2 regions of the Paenibacillus sp. Y568 genome follow, and region 1 is predicted to be linked to the other one. Evidence: predicted binding sites of a transcription regulator. Region 1 holds the regulator's gene; the other holds the start of a gene.
What was found. The regulator Rex, encoded in region 1, represses fermentation and respiration genes when NADH is low (regulators of the CRP and FNR family bind a similar motif). The targets are predictions, from matches to a motif close to TTGTGAAATATTTCACAA.
Positions count from the first base shown of each region.

Region 1 (5,861 bases):
CCCGTAAGTAGAATTCCCTTCAGAGGACGAATCCCAAATTTCTGAATTTCTTCATGTCTAATAAGAAAGTTGAGGGCTTCCATCAATTCCTCTTTGGGATGTTCCTGACCTCCAATTTCATTAAAAGTGAGCTTATCTGGTCCTTTTTTCTTACGCTTACGATCACCTGCAGCACCTACAGCAAGTCCACCCTTAACATTAGACAACAATAGAACTCCTGCCACAATTCCTACTGCGAGTAGTATTGGAATAATATTCACTCCGATAAATACAAGAAAAACAAGAAGTACGGGTACGAAACCTATCACTATTTCTTTCAACAATTTAGGCATTACTCCACACCCCCAGAACTGCTGGATCACGAGGTAAAATGATGAATTTACTTGCTTCTCCCTCAGTTAAATTAATATATACATTCGTATCATCCATTTCAGTTGTCACTTTCACGGGCGAACTTTTTTCCATTTCCTTCAATTTATCTACAATCTCTGTATAACGTTTATTCTCCATCGCCTCTGCCACTGGGAACATAGCCTGATCCCAGAAATCATCGATGGTTTCCGTCGAGTGATCAACAACATCCAATTGAAGTGACCGTTTACCAACGATAGATTTGCCTTCAGTCATTAATTCATGAACTAATCCTGGTAACCGAGTTCCTGGTTTAATATCTAGTTTCACTACGACCTCATCGCGGGTAATATCTAATTGAGCATTATTCACTCCGTCATAATCTGTCACTATTTTTTGTAGAGGACTCTGAAGAGTAACTTGTTTATGAACAAACCATCCGCCAAACAAAAGCGAACTTGCGATAACAACTGTCAATGCAATTGGCATTACTCTTAACTTCATATAACAGCCTCCTTCAATATCCATAGATGTCTAAATTACTTATGATTTAATTGAATTGATATACAATTACGTATACCGCTAGTACACAAATTAGTATATCACATTGAATATACTATTTCGTCGAAAAATTATGGATATATTTAAAATTCTATGTGAATATTCAAAAAAAACTGACGAAAGAATCATTCTTTATAGAATAATTTCGTCAGCTTTTATTTGGTGAATCGTCATTTTTATCGATTGGGTAATGTATATTGTTCTCCTAATTGTGTTCCATCACTGAATCTATAGAATCGATAGTAGTAATGATCTTTCTCTTTGTAAAAGAGTTGCCACACAGGGGTCCCATGAAACAACCCGAGCTGTAAACGAATCTCATCAATGTTTGGAAGATCACTCTGAATAATAGCAGTAATCTGTCTTTCAGATAATCCATCCTTTATAAATTCGCTATGCACAGACCCAGATGTTTCGTCTACGTTGTACTCATCTGTGAATGGAACCCACACGATAAGAGCTTGATCATCCTTATTTTTACCTTCGATGACCCAGACTACATTATCCCACACCGATTTGTCCGTTTTTGTGACTTTCACTAATTCGGTTTGTTTCTTTGCTGCTGTAATAGCGATGTCTTCCTGGCTCCATTGGTCCTTCATAACATATATGTAATAACGATAGAGTCCAAACAATACAACCACACAGATTGCAATTCCTAGTAAAATCCATCTCTTCTTGTTCTTCTTCAACCTGAACTTCCTTTCATCAGGAATAGCCTATCATCTTAGCGGTTTAATAAGCCTTCAAAAGATGACTGAGCTTCACGATGAATCCGCTCTTCATCCATAGTAAGACAAGCCCCATTCTTTACAACTTGTTTGCCGTTAACCCACACATGCTCTACATCTTTACTACTTGCAGAGTAAATGGAATGTGAGATGAAGTCTGTATGTGGTAGGAAATGAGCCTGATCGGTATTTAATGCGATAAAGTCTGCTTTCATACCTGGTGCCAATCTACCTATGTTTTCTAGAAATAGAGATTTGGCTCCATAACTAGTACCCATTCGAAGTGCTTCAGCAGCAGGAATTGCTGTTGGATCTCCTGAAATACCTTTGTGAATAAGCGCTGCTAGACGCATTTCTTCAAACATATCTAAATTGTTATTGCTCGCTGGACCATCTGTTCCTAAGGATACAGTTACGCCTGCCTTCAATAGATCTGTGACCCGTGCAATACCACTTGCTAGCTTCAAGTTGCTTCCTGGGTTATGTGACACGCCCACTTGATGGGCAGCTAATATGTCAATTTCTTCATCTGTCAAATGTACACCATGAGCGACAAGAGATGGACGTGTGAACATGCCGAGTTTCTCTAAATGTTGAACAGGTCTAAGACCATAATCAGTCACATTCTGTGCCACTTCACTCAGCGTCTCAGACATGTGTGTATGCATCGGAAGATCTAGATCATGCGCTGCCTGTACAAACTTCTCAAAAAAGGATGGAGGACATGTGTAAGGCGCGTGCGGGGACATCATCGTAGTAATACGTCCTTCTGCTTGACCGTTCCAATCTTTTGCAAAGGCAATCGCTTCTTGAAGTTTATGTTGTTGCATTTCTTCTGAACAGAACCCAATAACACCTCTTGTTAGTACCGCACGAATACCCGATTCTTGCACTACTTTAGCGACTTGATCCATATGATCATACATGTCTAGAAAAGTAGTTGTTCCACCTTTTAACATTTCCAATACAGAGAGCGATGATCCCCAATAAACATCTTTTGAGGTAAACTTCTCCTCCATTGGCCACATTTTTTCCTGCAACCACACTTGGAGAGCTAAATCATCACCATAACCTCTTAGTAATGACATCGCCGCATGTCCATGTGTATTCACAAGTCCAGGTAAAAATAGAAGATGCGTACCATCAACGACGGGGATATGATCAGAATCAGCTGGTTTGTCCTCGCCAATATACGTTATAAGGTCATCTTCAATAAGCATATAGCCCTTTACAACGGATTGTTCATTATTCAGAACAGCAAACGTACCATTCTTAATGATCCATTTCTGTGTTTGATTGTTCACTGTCATGTGATTCTTCCTTTCCATTATCCAAATAATAAGCAAGACTAAGCATATCCGTTGTGAAATCAGCTGCATGAATACGAACATCCGCTGGAGCTTTCAACACAACAGGTGCAAAATTCAAAATCGCCTTAATCCCAGCTTCTATTAACTTATCTGCAACATGCTGTGCTTCTGTTTCTGGAACCGTAATAATACCTATTCTTATATTTTGTTGCTTAATGGTATCCACTAGATCCTCCATAGGTTGGACCTTTAACGTATTAATAACGGAACCTACCTTGGGAGCATACGAATCAAAAACAGCGATAATCTTTAAATTTTCCTTTAGATAAGCATTGTAATTGGATAAAGCATGACCAAGATTACCTGCACCTATTAGAACCACATTGATTTGTTGATCGAGATTCAGGATATGACCAATCTTCTCAATCAAATAGGCCACGTCATATCCTATACCTTTACGTCCGAAGTCTCCAAAATAAGCGAGATCTTTACGAATTTGTGCAGGATTCAAATCGAGTTTTTGACCTAACTCCTGTGAAGAGACAGTGGCTACTTCACGTCTCTGAAGATCTGAAAGATAACGCAGATATACAGGTAATCTGCGTACAACAGCTTCTGAAATTTTTTCAGATTTCATTCTTGCTCCCCCTAATTATTAACTCTTTAGGATCCTTCTTCAAGAAGGATCCCTTTCACTTAACCACTCCGAAATCCGTGGAACCATTTGATTGGTCGGCATATGCTCCATCTTAGGACCAGGTAATGAATACAGGAAATGTTTGCCGTAATATGATTCGATTACTCGCGTATCATATACGATTACAATCCCCCTATCATTCGCAGTACGCACTAACCGACCAAATCCTTGTTTGAACCGAATGACCGCTTGCGGAACCGACAGTTTCATGAATGGATTTTTCTTTTGTTGCTTAAGAAGTTCACTCTTTGCTTCAACCAAAGGATGGTTCGGTGGCTGAAATGGTAGTCGAACAATGGCCAAACAAGTCAGTGCTTCACCGGGAATATCGACACCTTCCCAGAAGCTACTTGTTCCTAACAGTACCGATGCACTACTGTCTTGAAAACGACGAATCAACTTGCTTCGACTTCCAGTATCAACACCTTGGCCGAGTATCGTTATATCACTTGAAGACAGTTCATTACGTAATGGTTCATAAACTTGACGAAGCATGCGATAGGATGTGAATAACACTAACATACGTCCATGCGTAGCTATAGCTGTGTCAGCTAACGACTTCACCAGCGTCTCTACAAAAAGAGCATCTCCTACACTTCCCTTAACACTTGGAAAGTCACGTGGAATCACGAGCAATGCCTGATCACGATATCGAAAAGGCGAAGGTAGCTGAACTGTTACAAGTCGACCTTGATCTGATGCTTCTTGTAAGCCTAGATTTTCAATCATATACTGAAAGGATTTCTCGATAGATAACGTTGCTGAAGTTAGAATAATACTCTTCTTTTTATCGAAGAACACTTCCTTCAACTGCTTGCTTACATCGACAGGCACGGCATACAATTGTAGAGATTTGCTACGGAAATGTCCATTAGCCTCCATCCAGTAAACATTGCCTAAATCGTTAAGCGCCATGAACATGTGAAGATCTTCGCGTTCACTCGATAAATCCTTAATCAGACCGCTTATGTCCGTTATCAGACTATCTGAGTTGAAATCGTCTAGTTCTTTAATGTCGTTCAACATTCTCTCCGATTTACGAATGACCTCTCCAAGCGTTACGTATATTTGATTCTCAATTGCAGACAAGAGTTCCCAATCCTTTGGTTTCTTTGTAGGTTGCAATCGAAGCACGAATTGTCCAGTCTCACCAGGAGCTGCATCACTTCGCTCGGGAAGAAGAGCAAACAACATATCATTCAGTCGGTCCCAGTGCTCCTTCACTTCAATTAATTCGCCACTCAATATATCGATGGAAGTTATCCAATCCGAAGCCTTTTCATCATGTGAAGAACGAAGTTGTTGAATTAACGCTGGAAATTGTCCATTACGATTATCTTTATACAGTCTTGTAAGTGTATGGACGACGGTGAAATATTTCATATGAAGACCTAAATGCTTACCTGCCACGTCTTCTAAATGATGTGCTTCATCAATAACTAAGTGCTCATAAGCAGGTAATAATTGATGTCCAGCTTTAACATCCGTAAATAACTTAGAGTGGTTCGTAATAACCACATCAGCAATTCCCGCTTCATGCTTAGCACGATGATAATAACATTTACGGAACCAAGGGCAGGCACGGCCAAGACATGAATCAGAGTCACTAGAGACGGTTTCCCAGAAATCTCCGCCACGCCCTCCAAGATTCAGTTCTTCATCATCACCGTTCTCCGTCTGTGCTAACCATACAATCATCTGTGCGGCTAAGATTACATCTTCTTTAGGATTAGCGAAGTCTCTCTTGTTTATTTTATGTTCAAATTTTCTCAAACACAAATAATGCTGTCTCCCTTTGAAAATAGCCGCTTTAAATGGAAAAGGAACGACCTGAGTCAGTAATGGAATATCTCGTTCCCTCAATTGTTCCTGAAGGTTAATGGTGTGTGTACTTACCATGACTTTCTGCTCATTTTTCACACTCTGATAAATGGCAGGAATTAAGTATCCTAACGATTTCCCAGTGCCCGTCCCTGCTTCAATTAGAAGATGCTTATCATTCGCAAGTGCATTCATCACTTCACCAAACATCATGCTCTGTGATTCACGCGGCTCATATTGTGGCATAATTTCTCGAAGCCGTTCTTCAATATTCTCAAGGAATTGCGGGAAATCCATGGATTTCAGAGGATTATCATCTGCATCATTACGCGGTGTTGAGATATCGATCCAATCTTCTACGGCTAGAGCCAATTGTCGGTAAAAGGTATG
Region 1 is NZ_JCAIUM010000001.1:88,211-94,071, forward strand. Features, by position in the region: gene AC1D7X_RS00370 (AAA family ATPase) at 1-332, opposite strand, end outside; gene AC1D7X_RS00375 (hypothetical protein) at 325-855, opposite strand; gene AC1D7X_RS00380 (cell wall elongation regulator TseB-like domain-containing protein) at 1,089-1,604, opposite strand; gene AC1D7X_RS00385 (amidohydrolase) at 1,640-2,953, opposite strand; gene AC1D7X_RS00390 (redox-sensing transcriptional repressor Rex) at 2,916-3,590, opposite strand; gene dinG (ATP-dependent DNA helicase DinG) at 3,630-5,861, opposite strand, start outside.

Region 2 (5,861 bases), on a different contig from region 1:
CGACTCTCCTTCTTCGGAAGGAACTTTATTTCTAAACCTAGTCACTACCAACATGCTGATGATTGCAACGATGGCCATAACGATAAAGAGCGAATGCAAACTTCCCTCCATCACGCTGCGCATACTGAGCCACACAGACTCTGATATGCCCTGATTACCTTCAGGCGTGAGTAACTTATTAATATCTGATTGGTCCAGGTTCTCTGCACCCGGTGTATCTTGTATTAAGTTTGCCATTCTCAAATTGATCCATGAACCAAAAGCAGCTACACCCACTGTCTGCCCAAGCGAACGAATAAACGTGTTGAGCGCTGTAGAGGAACCTCTCAGATGATAACCCACAGAAGACTGTGCAATAAGTGTGAATACCGTGGAAGTAAATCCGAATCCCACTCCATAGATAAATGTAAGACTCAACAAGATCACACTCTGTGTCTCTCCAGTCATGAATGCCATGCCTAGAGCACCGATCACGATACCTAACATGCCAATCACAGTTGTCTTACGCGAGCCTGCTGTAATTAACATTTTCCCACCAATAATAGACCCTATAATCCAACCGATGGACATAGGAGCCATGGCTAGACCCGAGAAGGTGGCATTCTTGCCCAAGACACCCTGAATCCACAGAGGAGTATACGTTGTAAGTCCAATTAAGAGCGCGCCAATGAGCAAATTTGCAATAGACGATACGGCAATATCGCGAATTCGAAAGAGCTTCAGTGAGAGCATTGGCTCCTCTGCTTTGTTCTCTACAATAAAGAACAGAATTAAAAAAATAACTGCAATCACCATACATCCAATTAATAATGGTGAATTCCATGCGAAGTATTGCCCTCCTGTAGCTAGTGAGAACAATAATGCCGTAACACCAATCGTAAATGTAACCGCACCTGCAATATCAACCTTAGCTTTGCGACTTACATTATGTTTGGGAAGATACCGTAGTATAAGGAGGATCGATAAAATACCGAATGGCACATTAAATCCAAATATCCAGCGCCAGCTCCAATAATCAACAAGATAACCTCCGATTAATGGCCCAACTAAGGAAGAAATACCCCAAATCGAGCTAACTAACGCTTGAGCCTTAGCACGTTGTTCAATAGGATAGATATCACCAATAATCGTAAAGGATACCGGAACAATTGCCCCTGCGCCAATCCCCTGAATTGCACGAAAGATGATGAGTTGCTCCATACTCTGGGAGAATCCACACAGCAACGATCCAATGACGAAGATTAGCGATCCGGCTATAAATACCGGTTTGCGACCATAGATATCGCTAATTTTTCCAAAAATAGGCGTGGTGACTGCCATCGTTAGAAGGTAGGCGGTAAATATCCAGCTCATCAGTTGCATCCCACCAAAATGACTTACTATGGCCGGACCCGCAGGTCCAGTAACCGTGCCCTCAATTGCTGATAAGAAGGTGGATAGTAGAATACCCGCCATAATGAAATTTCTTTGTTTACCTTGTATTGAATTCACAACATTTAATTCCTTTCTACTGTTCAATGAAAGATATGCCTCTAGTATTTTACAGTAAATCTAACATGAATGCATCGACTATTTGTTGAAATCCTAACGACTAAAATGCGAAGGGGTTCCAGATCCCTAAGATGTATCCACTTCTGAATCAGAGCGTCCCACTCATCCACCCCAAAAATACTCCATTTGTGAGAGCAGTCACATGGGTGTCGTACAACTCGTTGTAGAGTAAATGAGGAAGATAATAAGGGGGGCAAGTCCATGATCGTTAAAATGAATACAAATGCAGTCTTGGAGAAAATGGCGGAGCTTTGCTCAGCGTTACTGCAACAAGACGAATATAAGGAATTGCGACAAATGATCGACCAATTCACAGAAGACGAGAGCGCGATTGAGCAATATGAGCGATTCTTGGAGAACCATCGTACCCTTCAGCAAAAGGATGCTCAAGGATTAGTACGAACAGAGGCGGAGATCAACGACTACGAACAGGAGGAACGTGCCTTATACAATAATGATGTCATACGTAGATTTCTATATGCACAGAAAGAATTCAACCAACTTCACAATTCAATTAGCAAGTATTTCACTACAGCCATTGAACTCAACAAAATACCAGAGACTAGTGAAATGCAAGCAGGTGGTTGCGGTTGTGGGGGAAGCTGCGGTTGTGGCGGAGAACACTAACTGCATAGCAAACAAGTAGAAACGGGTGCCGTTCTTTTTAAGAATGGCACCCCTTTTGGTGGAAATATAGGGGATAGAGTATTAAGTGAAACCTTTACTCGCTTATAATATAAAGAAAACGGTAGCCCCAAGCTTATGGGACTACCGTTTGCGCTTTAATTCCTCACCTTCTGTTACACAGAAGTATTCATCACGCGCGGAAACAAAACATTATTCTCTAAATGTATATGTTGAAACAGATCCAACTCTAACTCCTGCAGTCTTTGGTAAGTCAATTTATGGGTGGCCGATGCTTCTTCGGGCAGTGTATAATCCCCGGTTATTTCCCGAATTTGTTTAAGGATGGACTCACACGATTCATGCTCATCTTCAAGCTTCTCGATCATACGTCTGCATTTCTGAAATATGAGACCCGATTGTTCTTGCTCAAATCTCTTAATCGCTGGGAACATATCCAGTTCTTCCTTCGGCAGATGACTCATCAGTTCCTTATGCATCTCTGTGAATAACATGCGAACCTTGGTCAGTTCCTGATGACGCGTTCCATCGACATTCTCAATTTCATACAGATATTGTTCGATCTCAGGTAGCGTTCTGTACAAATAACCATGATGCACATTCACGATATGATCAATTAATTCGCTGAATGAACTTTCCATAAAATCAATCTCTCGTGACACTGTTGAAGAAGTTATAGCGATATGCTTCATATTTATACGTACCTCCTGTACTGTACCGATTTCCGAATTCCATCTGACTTTTCCGTCGGCAATCGCCGCCCAACGTCAATCCTTACTTCGGTAATCAATTTATCATGCATTTCCGCTAATGATTGTGATACCAATCACGATCTTAATGCTCTGATCAACAGATTAATAATAATCACAGAGTTATGCAACAAATGTGTAGAATTCGAATAGGACCGATCCAATTTGTACAATTTAACCCTGTGACTGTCCTCACTAAGACGCACTAACCTCTACTCTATAATTAAAAAGAAAGAATTTAATTAGCAGCGCTAATGCGCAGTAAAGTCAAAATCGAAAAATAATAAATTGGAGTTGGTCGAATGGTTAGCTTCATCCAACAAAAAGCAGCCAATCTATTTCCGGGCTATTTCTCAGTGATTATGGCTACAGGAGCTTTGTCTATCGCAACATTTCTACTCGGAATGACCCCGATTTCCAAGGGTTTGTTGTATTTCAATATCGTGGCCTACGCAACATTATGGTTATTAACACTCATTCGTATATTCTTATACTTTCCCAGAATAAAGGAGGATTTGACCAGCCACATTGCTGGTCCCGGATTCTTCACGATCATTGCTGGGTCCTGTGTCTTAGGATGTCAACTTATTATCGTCAATAATAATTATTCCGTCGCCTTTTTTTTATGGTTTCTAGGTATTTCATTATGGGTATTGATCATGTACACATTTTTCTTTGCGGTCACCATTCGAAAGAATAAACCTACTTTAGCAGAGGGGATTAACGGGGCTTGGTTAATTGCAGCAGTCTCAACACAATCCATATCTGTATTAGGTACCTTGCTCTCTCCCTATGCAGTAAATGAAAGAGAAATCATCTTATTCTTTACGCTATGTATGTACTTGCTGGGATGTATGCTGTATCTGAACATCATTGCACTCATCTTTTACAGATTCACTTTTGTGGAACTGAAATTCGCTGCGCTTACTCCTCCTTATTGGATCAATATGGGTGCTGTTGCGATTACTACGTTGGCTGGCTCTACTTTAATCCTTCATTCACAGCATTCGCCTCTCCTCATACTGATTACGCCATTTTTAAAAGGATTTACTTTATTCTTTTGGGTTACAGGAACATGGTGGATTCCTTTGCTATTTATCCTTATGATCTGGCGTCATCTATATCACCGCTATCCATTAACCTATGACCCTCAATTTTGGGGGATGGCATTTCCACTTGCCATGTATACTACGAGCACTTATCAGTTATCGAAAGCCTTAGAAGTTTCCTTTCTTCTAGCTATCCCCCGATTCATGGTGTTTATCGCAATGGCTGCATGGTTACTTGTCTTTAGTGGACTTATACATCATTTATATCTTAGTTTGAAACAGCACTATAGCTCATCGCTTGAGCCTCCAACATAATCATAACCGCAAGAAGAGGATCGAGTTGAATCATCCACAACAACCATGAATGTACGGAAGTAATCGTCGTGACGTCCCCTTATTTATGCTTATGTAGCCACTCGCTATACAGTAATGAATAAATGTAGACATCTTGAAATCCTTCTTCCGTATGTCGATAATCCCGAAGGCGTCCCTCCCGCTGGAAACATTGAGATAAGAAAAGTTGACTTGCCCGTTCATTTCTAGGATCTACTAAAGCCTCTATACGATGGAGCCCCATCACTTCAAATCCAAATTCTAATAACAAACCTATAGCTTCACGCATGTACCCATGTCCCCAGTAAAGGCTAGACAGCTCACACCCGATTTCCCCACGAAATGCCCCTTCCAGTTGCCACATATTGAAGCCACAACTTCCCATCCATTCACCGCTTGCTTTGTTCACAATGCCCCATCTCAACCCATCTTCTGTCTTCGACAAGACGTTCAGAAATTGAATCATCTCCACCGCGCTAGATACATTCTCAAGTTCGGGAATCCCTGAGTATTCACGAACCTCATCTCTCGACCAACATTCAAACAACAATAAGGCATCCTCAACTTCCATCCTGCGAAGCAGAATTCGTTCACTTTCAAGCTTCGGAATGTTCCCGTCGCATATGTACATGTTACACAACTCCCTGTTTTTCCTTGAATATCAACACTCTACCACTAGAATGACCTTTTTCAAACCGAAATATATATATCCCTTCATATGAGAACAAAAAAAGGATAGAGAATCGGGATGTACCCCGAAACCTCTATCCATCTTTCACATCTCTCGTATCTGCTTACATCTCTTCTTGAATATGTTCTTCTTCTAGATCGATCTCTTCATCCTCTTCCTTGACTCTACCGACCAATAGCAACGTAATGATCATCACGAAAGCAATAAGTGCAAGTAAGGGAATCGTAATGAATCCGAACCAATCTAGATAATCTACATTACAAGGTATTCCCACAGAACATGGTGCAACCTTGGCAAATGAAGGAACCATCTGCTCCAAGTAATGATATATCGATATACATCCACCAAGGATACTCAAAGGAAGTACGTAGGAGATGATGTTTCGATCATCTTTATAACTAGCTATCCCCAATAGAATCACCTGAGGGTACATAAATATTCTCTGGAACCAGCAAAGTCTACAAGGCTCAAATAACATGACTTCACTTAAATATAAGCTACCACACGTTGCAACAATAGATACAACCCAAGCTAAATATAGGGAATACGTTCTGAAGAACCCTTTACTTTTCATGGTTATTTCTCCTCTTGCCCCGCACTTTGTACTGTTATTTCCTCATTGATTGCCTTTGCAAGGTCATCATAGTTATAGCCATTCGGATTAGGTATAAATTGCTTACCATTAATAAAGAACGAAGGTGTACTACGCACGTTATTATCATCCGCAATATTCTGGTGCTCGTCTACTTCCTTCTGATACGTCTTCTTCTTAATATCTTCAGCTAACTTATCATAGTCAACAGCAATCTTCTCTTGGCGAGCGAGTTCCACAAGATATTCTGG
Region 2 is NZ_JCAIUM010000003.1:300,684-306,544, reverse strand. Features, by position in the region: gene AC1D7X_RS06545 (MDR family MFS transporter) at 1-1,455, opposite strand, end outside; gene AC1D7X_RS06540 (YlbF family regulator) at 1,753-2,178, shown strand; gene AC1D7X_RS06535 (hemerythrin domain-containing protein) at 2,352-2,888, opposite strand; gene AC1D7X_RS06530 (tellurite resistance/C4-dicarboxylate transporter family protein) at 3,248-4,309, shown strand; gene AC1D7X_RS06525 (GNAT family N-acetyltransferase) at 4,389-4,958, opposite strand; gene AC1D7X_RS06520 (disulfide oxidoreductase) at 5,122-5,592, opposite strand; gene AC1D7X_RS06515 (DsbA family protein) at 5,595-5,861, opposite strand, start outside.
Region 2: AC1D7X_RS06535 (hemerythrin domain-containing protein) is a predicted target of Rex. The motif match lies at 3,011-3,028, and genes of this name have one in related genera.